DNA from 3 places in the Streptomyces sp. cmx-4-9 genome. Region 2 is predicted to be linked to each of the others. Evidence: riboswitches for the same ligand, from Rfam matches in the RefSeq annotation. Region 2 holds a riboswitch; each other region holds the start of a gene.
The links. A riboswitch is a leader RNA that binds a small molecule or an ion and turns the genes downstream of it on or off. The one in region 2 is predicted to bind cyclic di-AMP.

Region 1: it holds a riboswitch for cyclic di-AMP, as region 2 does, so the genes downstream of both, ACLJTM_RS32685 (M23 family metallopeptidase) here and ACLJTM_RS29930 (transglycosylase family protein) in region 2, are expected to answer to the same signal.
Region 3: it holds a riboswitch for cyclic di-AMP, as region 2 does, so the genes downstream of both, ACLJTM_RS17480 (peptidoglycan DD-metalloendopeptidase family protein) here and ACLJTM_RS29930 (transglycosylase family protein) in region 2, are expected to answer to the same signal.

The regions. Positions count from the first base shown of each region.
Region 1 is NZ_JAEBEE010000013.1:24,800-28,789, forward strand. It holds gene ACLJTM_RS32675 (HPr family phosphocarrier protein) at 17-298, shown strand; gene ACLJTM_RS32680 (GntR family transcriptional regulator) at 589-1,266, opposite strand; gene ACLJTM_RS32685 (M23 family metallopeptidase) at 1,457-2,254, opposite strand; cyclic di-AMP (ydaO/yuaA leader) riboswitch at 2,267-2,426, opposite strand; gene ACLJTM_RS32690 (M16 family metallopeptidase) at 2,678-3,990, opposite strand, start outside.
Region 2 is NZ_JAEBEE010000010.1:288,521-292,510, forward strand. It holds gene ACLJTM_RS29920 (cytochrome P450 family protein) at 1-48, shown strand, start outside; gene ACLJTM_RS29925 (transglycosylase family protein) at 152-1,219, shown strand; cyclic di-AMP (ydaO/yuaA leader) riboswitch at 1,499-1,671, shown strand; gene ACLJTM_RS29930 (transglycosylase family protein) at 1,675-2,412, shown strand; gene eno (phosphopyruvate hydratase) at 2,698-3,984, shown strand.
Region 3 is NZ_JAEBEE010000005.1:243,189-247,178, forward strand. It holds gene ACLJTM_RS17475 (tyrosine-protein phosphatase) at 4-843, opposite strand; cyclic di-AMP (ydaO/yuaA leader) riboswitch at 1,156-1,317, shown strand; gene ACLJTM_RS17480 (peptidoglycan DD-metalloendopeptidase family protein) at 1,322-2,317, shown strand; gene ACLJTM_RS17485 (SGNH/GDSL hydrolase family protein) at 2,480-3,265, shown strand; gene ACLJTM_RS17490 (MBL fold metallo-hydrolase) at 3,380-3,990, shown strand, end outside.

The DNA of each region.
Region 1 (3,990 bases), on a different contig from region 2:
CCTGAAGGGCATCACCATGGCAGAGCGCCGCGTCAACGTCGGGTGGGCCGAAGGCCTGCACGCTCGTCCCGCCTCGATCTTCGTCCGTGCGACGACCGCTTCCGGCGTCCCGGTGACCATCGCGAAGGCCGGGGGCGACCCCGTCAACGCCGCCTCCATGCTGGCGGTCCTGGGCCTGGGTGCCCAGGGCGGCGAGGAGGTCGTGCTCGCGTCCGAGGCCGAGGGCGCGGACGCCGCGCTGGACCGCCTCGCCAAGCTCGTCGCGGAGGGCCTTGAGGAGCTTCCCGAGACCGTCTGAGCCCTTCGGGTTCGCCGGAGCCGTGGTTCCCCCTGACCGGGGGGCCGCGGCTCTTGTGCGTGACGGCACGGGTATGCGGCATTCGGTGTGACGACGAAATGTGTGCACGGGAATTTACTGCGCGGGAATACAGCCCGACAGGATTGCGGCGCAGCGAATTCCGACCGGGCGAATACGTCATACATTCCGGTGCGATGCATGACGGGCGCGACGGAATTCCCCCCGGGCGGACCGGACAATTCCGCAAGGGGCCTGCGGAGCGGATACCAGCCCTTTGTATACGGCCCCTGTTAAGGCCGGCCGCCCGACATGTTGACGGCAGGTTGCGACATGCTCACCGCGGCCCGCGGCCGCAGCCGGTGGACCCCGGCCGCACGCTCGGCGTGGAGCGCGGTCAGCGCCCGGGCCCGCTCGGCGTCCCCGCGCGCCACGGCATCGACGATCGCTCCGTGCTCCGCCCAGGACTCGGCGGGCCGCTCCGGGGCTCCGACCGCGTACATCCAGGCGATCTTGTGCCGCGTCTGGGTGAGCAGCACGATCAGCCCGGGGCTGCCGGAGGCCTGGGCGAGGGTCTCGTGGAACCAGCCGCCCAGGGACCGCAGGTCCTCCCCCTGGCCCCGGCTGGCCCGCTCCCGGCCCAGTCGGACCAGCCCGCGCAGCACCCTGAGGTGGGCGTCGGTGCGGCGGCGGGCGGCCCGGGCCGCGGCGAGCGGCTCCAGGAGCATCCGCAGCTCCAGGAGGTCGGCCGCCTCCTGCCCGGTCGGCTCGGCCACCCACGCGCCCGCATGGCGCCGGGTGGTCACGAACCCCTCGGACTCCAGGGTCCGCAGCGCCTCGCGGACGGGGACGCGCGAGACTCCGTACCGGCGGGCCAGCACGTCCTCGGTCAGCCGGCTGCCCGGCCCGAAGACGCCGGAGACGATGTCCTCGCGAATTGCGGTGCATACCGCGTGGGCAGGAATACGCACGACCGACCTCCGCCTGTTTCCGTACGCCGTCACCGTGGATACACCGGCGCCATGTGCACACCGACTCTATGGCAATACACGGCGAATTCCGAGGGCGGCCGGAAATAGCGCGGATTTCCCCGGGGTTCAACGGCACGAAGGCCCCGGCTCGGAGAGCCGGGGCCTTCGGTGAAGCGGGTGGCGCTGCGGGTCAGAGGCTGACGCCGTGCGAGCGCAGGTACGCGACCGGGTCGATGTCCGAGCCGTAGTCGGCACCGGTGCGGGCCTCGAAGTGCAGGTGCGGGCCGCTGGAGTTGCCGGTGGAGCCCGACAGCCCGATCTGCTGGCCCGGGGTGACCTGCTGGCCGACGGAGACGCTCAGCGAGGCCATGTGGCCGTACTGGGTGTACGTGCCGTCGTTGTGCTTGATCACGACGTTGTTGCCGTAGGCACCGCCCCAGCCCGCCTCGACGACCGTACCGATGCCCACCGCGTGGACCGAGGTGCCGGAGGAGGCGCGGAAGTCGATGCCGGTGTGGCTGCCGGAGGACCACATGCCGCCGCCCGCGTGGTACTGGGTGCTGACGCTGCTGTCCACCGGGGCGACGAAGGTGTTGAGGCGCTTGCGCTCCTCCTCGCGGGCCGCACGCTCGGCGGCCTCGCGCTCGGCCTTCGCCTTGGCCTCGGCCAGGCGCTTGGACTCGGCGGCACGCTGCTTCGCGTCGGCCTCGGCCTTGGCCTTGGCCGCGGCGTGCTCTGCGGCACGCTGCTGGGACTCGGCCTGGTCCTCGATGTCACCTGCGAGGTCCTCGGCCACCACGACCGCGCCGAGGGCGTTGTCCTGGGCGGTGGTGTCGGTGTTGTCGGCCGCGAAGGCCGGACCGGCGAGGGAACCCACGACGCCGGTGGTGGCGAGGGCGGCGATACCGGCGTAGCCGGCGGTCTTGCGGCTCAGACGGCTGGTGCCACGGTGCTTGCCGGAACCGGCGGGACGACTGCCAAACGCCATGAAGGGGTTGATCCTTTCCTTCCTTCTCGCCTACCGGGTTAGCTGACGGGTTCGGAGCAGGAAGGTCTCCTACGGGCCTCCTCTTGCGAGGCGGTCCGATTCACCCCAGGGACGCATGTGGGTCCCCGGCTCCCCAGGCTCGCGCCTGACGGGGACTCGGCGATTGCTGTCCGGTGCCGCGGATGCGGCGGGTACCACTGACGAACAGCACCGCTGACGCTAGGCGGATCATCAGGAGATCACCAAACAGACGGGCCATTTTGTTGCGTACGCCACACCGCATAAAAGCAACCTCACCACTAAACGGACAAAAAGGGGTCCTGGCGAACATTCCGCCAGGACCCCTTCGGAGTGGGCCGGTTGGTGCACCTCGCGACGCTTGTTCCGCGCCCGTCCTGCGCCCGTCCCGCGCCCGTCGGGGCGTCAGTTGGTGACGACGCTCACTTCGCCGATGCCGAGGGCCCGCACGGGCTCCGCGATCTGCGCCGCGTCCCCGACGAGGACGGTGACCAGCCGGTCCACCGGGAAGGCGCTGACGACCGCCGAAGTCGCCTCCACGGTGCCGGTCTCGGCCAGTCGCGCGTACAACTGCGCCTGGTAGTCGTCCGGGAGCTCCTGCTCCACCTGGTCCGCGAGGGTCCCCGCGACGGAGGCCGCCGTCTCGAACTTCAGCGGTGCGACGCCCACCAGGTTCTGTACCGCCACGTCCCGCTCGGCGTCGGTCAGGCCGCCCTCCGCGAGGGTCCGCAGGACCTTCCAGAGGTCGTCCAGCGCCGGACCCGTGTTCGGGGTGTCGATGGAGCCGCTGATGGCGAGCATCGAGGCGCCCTTGCCGTCCGCGGTGGAGCGCAGGACCTGGCCGAAGGCGCGCACCCCGTAGGTGTAGCCCTTCTCCTCGCGCAGCACCTTGTCCAGACGGGAGGTCAGGGTGCCGCCGAGGCAGTACGTGCCGAGCACCTGGGCCGCCCAGACCCGGTCGTGCCGGTCCGGGCCGATCCGCCCGATCAGCAGCTGGGTCTGGACCGCCCCGGGCCGGTCGACGATGACCACGCGGCCGGTGTCGTCGGCCGTCACCGGCGGCACCGGGCGGGGCTCGGCGGTGTCCCCGGTCCAGGCGCCGAGGGTGTCCGCCAGGGCGGCGTCCAGGTCGATGCCGGTCAGGTCGCCGACGACCACCGCGGTGGCGGTGGCGGGGCGCACGTGGGCCTCGTAGAAGGCGCGCACGGCCCCGGCGTCGATGCGGGCGACCGTCTCCTCGGTGCCCTGCCGCGGGCGGGACATCCGCAGGGTCGCCGGGAACAGCTCCTTGGAGAGCTGCTTGGCGGCGCGGCGCTGCGGGTTGGCCAGCTCGTGCGGGATCTCGTCGAGCCGGTTGCGCACCAGCCGGTCCACCTCGGCGTCGGCGAAGGCCGGGGCGCGCAGGGCCTCGGCGAGCAGCCCCAGGGCCTTGGTCAGCCGGGAGGCGGGCACCTCCAGGGAGACCCGCAGGCCCGGGTGGTCGGCGTGCGCGTCCAGCGTGGCGCCGCAGCGCTCCAGCTCGGCGGCGAACTCCTCGGCGGAATGCTTGTCGGTGCCCTCGGACAGGGCGCGGGCCATGATGGTGGCCACGCCGTCCAGGCCGGCCGGCTCCGCGTCGAGCGGGGCGGCGAGGTTGACCTCCACCGCCACGACCTGCTGGCCGGGGCGGTGGCAGCGCAGCAGGGTCAGGCCGTTGGGCAGCACCGAGCGGTCCGGTG
Region 2 (3,990 bases):
CGTGGCCTGCGCACGCTTCCGGTCCGCTTCGCACCCCGGAACGCATGAAGGGGCGCTGACCGTACGTCAGGCAACTGCCGAACTTGTGACAACCGTTCGAAGGGGGCTAGGTTCTGCCGTTACCCCGCCGTTATGCGAAAGGTGCACCCTCATGCGTTCCGGGAACGGCCGCCACAGACGCCCCCGCCAGGTCCCCGCGCTGGTAGTCACCGCCGGAGTCACTGGCTCCGCGCTGGCCCTGCCGCTGCTCGCCGCCACCGGCGCCACGGCCGCCGACACCTCCACGTGGGACGCGGTCGCCGAGTGCGAGAGCGGCGGCACGTGGAGTGCGAACCACGGCAGCGGCGCCTACGGCGGGCTGCAGTTCACGCAGGAGCAGTGGAAGAACGCCGGCGGGCTCGACTTCGCCGAGCGGGCCGACCTGGCCAGCCGTTCCCAGCAGATAGCCGTGGCCGAGCGGGTGCTGGCCTCGCAGGGACCGCAGGCGTGGCCGCTGTGCGCGAGCTCGGCCGGCCTCACCCAGCAGGGCCCCGCCGCCCAGGTGGACACCGGCCTGCCCGGCGGCTCCGGCCCCATCGCCCCCTCCCCGTCCCGCCCGGACGCGACCGTGCCGGTCGGCGGCCAGGGAGCCCCGGCGAAGGACTTCGGCGCCCCCACTCCCGAGCCGAGCCCGTCCGGCAGCCCCTCGTTCGTCATCCCCGACGGCCCCCTCGCGCCCTCCAGCGGACTGCCCGTCATGCCGGCGCCGGACCTGCCCGCAGAGGCGGACCCCTCGGCCCCGCAGACCCCGGACGGCGCCACCACGGCCCCGGCGGACCCCACGGCCCCCGCCCCCACCCCGGACCCCTCCGCGCCCGCCGATCCGTCCGCGCCCGCCGACCCGAGCGCGCCCGCCGACCCGAGCGCGCCCGCGGCCGGCTCCGCGGTCCCGGCGACCGCCCCGGCCGATCCGACCGCCCCGGCTCCCTCACCGGACCCCTCGGTCCCGGCCGGGGGCGGCGGGAAGCATCGCGGCACGCCCGCCGTCGAGGCGCCCGCCACACCTGACGCGACACCAGAACCGACCTATACGGTCAAATCGGGCGACAGCTTGACGGCCATCGCGGACGCCAAGGGCCTCCAGGGGGGCTGGAACGCGCTCTACGAGGCCAACGAGCAGGTCATCGGCGGGGACGCCGACCTCATCAAGCCCGGCCAAAACCTGGATCTAACCAAGTAAGACCGGCACTTCGGACACCCGTAAAAACCTGATTGTCCGTTTTCTGTAAGTGAGACATGTGTCTCTTCAGGTCAACTGGCGTGTCCCGCCGTACGGGTGCGGAAAAGCCCGTCCCCACCTGGGCAAACACCCCCTCGAAGGGGGCAAGTAGGGGTGGTTTTCCCCCGATGTTGCTCGTTGAACATCGGGGGGAGACCTGTCTACCTTCTGAATCGCTCGCCACCGCGGGCTCCTTCGACCGCATCGCCGAATCCTGCCGGCGGACGGAGGGAACAGTCGTCGCGTCAAGCGCCGAAGGCAGGAGCGGGGGAACCAAGGTAAGCGCCGGGAGCGGCCGTTGAGAGACGGTCACGCCACCGGCTAGGGGTCAAGACGTGCGCTAGGTCGCACGGCCGGGCAACTCACTCGCCCGAACCCGACAGCTCACCTCGCAGGCGTCGGTGAGGAGAAACTCCATGCTGCTTTCCGGCAAGGGCAAGCACCGCCGCGCCTCCAAGGCCGCTCGCATCGTCACGCTCGCCGGTGTCACCGGTGTGGCAGTCGCCGCCCCGCTGATGGCCGCGGGCTCCGCCAGCGCCGCCACGGTCTCCGAGTGGGACCGTGTCGCCGCGTGCGAGTCCGGTGGCAACTGGGCCATCAACACGGGCAACGGCTACTACGGCGGCCTGCAGTTCACGTCCTCCACCTGGGCCGCGTACGGCGGCAAGGCGTACGCCGCGCAGGCCAACCAGGCGTCGAAGTCGCAGCAGATAGCCGTCGCCGAGAAGGTCCTCAAGGGCCAGGGCAAGGGTGCCTGGCCGTCCTGCGGTGTCGGCCTGTCGAACTCCTCGTACAACGGCGGCGCGGCCCAGGCCCCCGCCAAGCCGAAGGCCGAGCCGAAGAAGCAGGAGAAGAAGGCCGAGCCGAAGAAGGAGACCAAGCGCTCCGAGGCCCCGGTCACCCGCTCCGAGCGCTCCGCGGCCCCCGCCCCGGTCAAGCCGAAGGCGCCGGCCGCCCCGAAGACCGAGGCGCCCAAGACCGGCGCCCCGAAGACCGGCACCGGCTCGTACGAGGTCAAGGCCGGCGACACCCTGGGTGTCATCGCCGAGGCCAACGGCGTCCAGGGCGGCTGGGAGCACCTCCACGAGCTCAACAAGGACATCGTGACGGACGCCGACCTGATCTTCCCGGGCCAGAAGCTCAAGCTCAACTGAACACCGCGGTCCTGACCGCGAAACGGCTCCCGGCCCCGGCCGGAGCCGTGCACGCCACCACCGCCCGGCGCGTCCCTTCCACGCGCCGGGCGGTGCTGCGTGTACCGGCCGTACCGCCCGGGTCGAGAGTCCTATGTCCTGGAACAGGGGTATTCGGGCCCTTTTTCGTCCCAGGACCCGGGCGGTCGGCAGGCCCAGTGCCCGGAGCCGGTTAGGCTCTAGGCGGCAAGGCCGGTCCCACGGCCCACCTGCCACCGCACACCCAGCGTCACATCCCAGAAGGAGATGCTCGTGCCGTCCATCGACGTCGTCGTAGCCCGGGAAATCCTGGACTCCCGAGGCAACCCCACGGTCGAGGTCGAGGTGGGCCTCGACGATGGCAGCACCGGCCGTGCTGCAGTCCCGTCCGGCGCCTCCACCGGTGCATTCGAGGCCATCGAGCTCCGTGACGGTGACCCCAACCGTTACTTCGGCAAGGGTGTCGAGAAGGCCGTCCTCGCCGTCATCGAGCAGATCGGCCCGGAGCTCGTCGGCTACGACGCCACCGAGCAGCGCCTGATCGACCAGGCCATGTTCGACCTGGACGCCACCGACAACAAGGGCTCCCTCGGCGCCAACGCCATCCTCGGCGTCTCCCTGGCCGTCGCGCACGCCGCGTCCGAGGCCTCGGACCTGCCGCTCTTCCGCTACCTCGGTGGCCCGAACGCGCACCTGCTGCCCGTCCCGATGATGAACATCCTCAACGGCGGGTCCCACGCGGACTCCAACGTCGACATCCAGGAGTTCATGATCGCCCCGATCGGCGCGGAGTCCTTCTCCGAGGCGCTGCGCTGGGGTGCCGAGGTGTACCACACCCTCAAGAAGGTCCTGCACACCAAGGGCCTCTCCACCGGTCTCGGCGACGAGGGCGGCTTCGCCCCGAACCTGGAGTCCAACCGCGCCGCGCTCGACCTCATCGTCGAGGCCATCAAGCAGGCCGGCTACGTCCCGGGCAAGGACATCGCGCTCGCGCTCGACGTCGCCGCGTCCGAGTTCTACAAGGACGGCAAGTACGAGTTCGAGGGCCAGTCCCGCTCGGCCGCCGAGATGACCGAGTACTACGAGGAGCTCGTCTCCGCGTACCCGATGGTCTCCATCGAGGACCCGCTGTACGAGGACGACTGGGCCGGCTGGAAGACCCTCACCGACAAGCTGGGCACCAAGGTCCAGATCGTCGGCGACGACCTCTTCGTCACCAACCCCGAGCGCCTGGCCCGCGGCATCGAGGAGGGCTCCGCGAACGCCCTGCTCGTCAAGGTGAACCAGATCGGTTCGCTGACCGAGACCCTGGACGCCGTCGAGATGGCCCAGCGCAACGGCTTCAAGTGCATGATGTCGCACCGCTCCGGCGAGACCGAGGACGTCACCATCGCCGACCTCGCCGTCGCCGTGAACTGCGGCCAGATCAAGACCGGCGCCCCGGCCCGCTCGGACCGCGTCGCCAAGTACAACCAGCTGCTGCGCATCGAGGAGATCCTCGACGACGCCGCGGTGTACGCGGGCCGCTCCGCCTTCCCGCGCTTCAAGGGCTGACAGCTC
Region 3 (3,990 bases), on a different contig from region 2:
GCCTCAGGCCCCGTCGGCGCTCAGCAGGCGCTCGCGGAGCCGGCCGAGGGTCTCGGGCGCCAGCCTGAGACCCTCGGCGAGGTAGCGCCCGACCCCGCCCCAGCGGGAGTCGATGACCTCGAAGGCGGCCTCCAGGTACGCGGCCCGGGCGTCGAAGAGCGGGGCGAGCAGCTCCATCACCTCGGGGGAGCGGGAGCCGGCCGGCTCGCCGCTGCGGCGGACCCGGTAGCGCCGGTGCGGGGCGTTCGACTCCAGGTAGTCCGCCACGATCGCCTCGCGCGGGACGCCGAGCGCCAGCAGGGTGACGGCCACGGACAGCCCGGCCCGGTCCTTGCCGGCCGCGCAGTGCATGAGGGCCGGCACGCTGTCCTCGGCGAGGGCGTGCAGGACCCGGCTGTGTTCGGCGGTGCGCTGCTCGATGATGGTGCGGTACGAGTGAGCCATCCGGGCGGCGCCCTTGCCGTCGCCGAGGACGGCGCGGAGCTGGTCGAGCTCGCCCTCGCGGACCATCTTCCAGAACTCCCGGCCGTCGGCGGGGTCAGACAGCGGGATGTTCACGTTCCTGACGCCGGGAAGGTCGATGTCGGGACCCTCCAGCGCGTGGTCGGCGGTGTTGCGGAAGTCGAAGACGGTGTGCAACCCGAGCGAACCGAGGAACTCTGCATCGCTTTCGGTGGCATGTGCCAGATGTCCGCTTCGGAACAGTCGTCCCGTCCTGACCCACCGTCCACCGGAGGCCGGAAGCCCGCCCAGGTCGCGAAAATTGCGCACACCGGTCAATTCGGGCTCCGGGGCCCGCTCCGGGCCGGGCGCCGGCGGGGCCGGGGGTATCTGCTGGGTCACGGAAGCTCCTCCGCATCGTCGTGGGGATGTCCGAATTACACTGGTTGACGCCAACTTGCCGTAGGTGGGAGCGAGATCGGGTGCCTCCCCGTGAGCCAGATCATACGGTGACCGTGAGTGTCTGATCACGGAGTACGAATGGCCCGGCAGGGACGGTTGTTGACACCCCGGAATGGACAGAGGGTGACGGTAATTCCGCCCGCCCCCCGTCCCTGTGATTCCGTCAGCAAATTCATGGCTTGTTCGCCGCGGCCGAACTCGATTAGCTTCGCCCTCAATCCGGGCGGACCGCCGAATCCTGCCGCCGCTCGGGAACCGCACCCGACTATTCACGCGCGCGGCAGGAGCGGGGGAACCAGGTAAGCCGCTGTACCGGGGCGATGCACCGGGACAGCTCGGGGTGAAGCCGTATCCACGGCCGGACATCTCCAGTCCGAACCCGACAGCTCACCTCGCAGGCGACGGAGAGGAATTCGCCATGCCCGCAAAGGGAAAGCACCGCCGTCCCAAGTCCGGTTCCCTGTCGCGGGGATTCGCCGTCGCCGGAACCGGGGGCGCCGCCCTCGCACTGCCGCTGATCGGCGCCGCGGGCGCCCACGCCGCCGGTGCGCCGGCCTCCGCACACACCGCCGCCCCCGTGGTCCGTGCCGTGCAGGCCGCCCCGCAGGCCGCGCAGCTCCCCACCGCTCTGCAGGCCCCGCAGGCCCCGCAGGCCGCCGCGCCGGCCGTGTACACCGTCGTGCCGGGCGACCACCTCTCCAAAATCGCCGCCGAGCGCCACCTGACCGGCGGCTGGGAGCAGCTGTACGCCGACAACCGCGAGGCGGTCGGCGCGGACCCGTCGCTGATCCACCCCGGTCTGCAGCTGACCCTCGGCGCCGAGGGCGCCCCGGCCCCTTCGCAGCCGGCCCCCGCCGAGCCCGCCCCGGCCCCCGAGCGGTCCGCGAAGAAGGCTCCGCAGAAGCCGGCCCCGCAGCAGGCGGCCCCGCGCAAGGCCGCCCCGCAGAAGGCCGCCCCGCAGAAGGCCGCCCCCGAGCAGCAGGGCTCCACCGCGAAGGCCCCCTCGGGCGCCGGATTCGTGGCGCCGGTCAGCGGCGGGATCTCCACCCAGTACAAGGTGTCCGGCAGCATGTGGTCCTCCGGCTACCACACCGGTGTCGACTTCATCGCCCGCTCCGGCACCAGCGTCAAGGCCGTCGGCGCCGGCACCGTGGTCTCGGCCGGCTGGAGCGGCTCGTACGGCAACGAGGTCGTCATCCGGCACGCGGACGGCAAGTACTCCCAGTACGCCCACATGTCCTCGCTGTCCGTCTCCTCCGGCCAGAGCGTCACCGCCGGCCAGCAGATCGGCCTCTCCGGCTCCACCGGCAACTCCACCGGCCCGCACCTGCACTTCGAGATCCGCACGGGTCCGTCCTACGGCTCGGACCTGGATCCGATCGCCTACCTCCGCTCGAAGGGCGCCAGCCTCTGACGGCACCCGCCGCCGGACCACGACCCGCGAGGAGCCGGGACCCGAGGGGGGTCCCGGCTCCCCGCGTACCCCCGTCCGGGCGGCCGGGTGGCGCAGATCACGGCCCGTCAACCCCTGCTTACGTTGGCGTAGGTTGCGGGCTGAGGTGAAGGATGTCGTCCCGTGGCAGCGACGACGACGAAACTCAAGACCATCGGCTCGTACGCGGCGATCGGGGACAGCTTCACCGAGGGCGTCGGGGACCCCGGACCGGGGGACTTCTACCTCGGCTGGGCGGACCGGTTGGCCGTGCTCCTGGCCGACCGGCGCGACGAGCACGACTTCCGGTACGCGAACCTGGCCGTGCGCGGGAGGCTCCTCGACCAGATCGTGGCCGAGCAGGTGCCGAGGGCCAAGGCCCTCGCACCCGACCTCGTGACCTTCTGCGCCGGGGGCAACGACATCATCCGGCCCGGCAGCGACCCCGACGACGTGGCGGAGCGGTTCGAGGCGGCCGTGGCCGACCTCGCCGGGGCCGTGGGCCAAGTCATGATCACCACCGGCTTCGACACCCGGGGCGTTCCCGTCCTGCGGCACATCCGGGGCAAGGTGGCGACGTACAGCGCCCACGTGCGGGCCATCGCCGACCGCTACGACTGCCCGGTGCTCGACCTGTGGTCGCTGCGGTCCGTGCAGGACCGGCGGGCCTGGGACACCGACCGGCTGCACCTCTCACCGGAGGGCCACACCCGCGTCGCCCTGCGCGCCGCCCAGGTCCTCGGCCTCCAGGTGCCCACCGACCCCGACCAGCCGTGGCCGCCGCAGCAGCCGCGCGGATCGGTGGACGTCACCCGCGACAACATCCAGTGGGCGCGCGAACACCTCGTGCCCTGGATCGGCCGCCGCCTGCGCGGAGAGTCCTCCGGCGACCACGTGGCGGCCAAGCGGCCCGACCTCGTCCCTCTCTAGCCCGCTCCTGCCGGGGCACACGGCGGACGCAAGCGGAATCCTTGGGGCCAGGTGTGCGTTGGGAGGGGGTAGAGCCCGACGACCACTGCACACCCCACCCTCCCAGGAGGCGCCTTGACCGGCTCCCGTCCCCTGCGTCCACGGCTGCGCGCCCTGCGGCCCGAAGCCTTCGGCGCGGACCCGTCCGGCGCCCGGCTCGAGCGGATCCGCCGCTCGCCGAACTTCGCCGACGGCATCTTCCAGAACCCGGTCGGGGCCCGTACCCGGCCCTCCGGGTCGAAGAAGGAATTCGCCAAGATCTACTTCCACAAGGAGCAGAGGCTCCGCAGGAGTCCCGGCGCCCCGATCCCGGTGCACCCGACGACCCTGGCCGACCTGGCGAAGCCGCCGGCCACCGGCCTGCGGGTGACCTGGATGGGCCACTCCAGCGTGCTCGCGGAGATCGACGGCCACCGCGTGCTCTTCGACCCCGTCTGGGGCGAGCGCTGCTCCCCCTTCCCCTTCGCCGGACCCCGGCGCCTGCACCCGGTGCCGGTGCCGCTGGCCTCGCTGGGCACGGTCGACGGGGTGGTCATCTCCCACGACCACTACGACCACCTCGACCTGCCGACCATCAAGGACCTGGCCGGTACGGACACGGTCTTCGCCGTCCCGCTCGGCGTCGGCGCGCACCTGGAGCGCTGGGGCGTCCCGGCCGACCGGATCCGCGAACTCGACTGGAACGA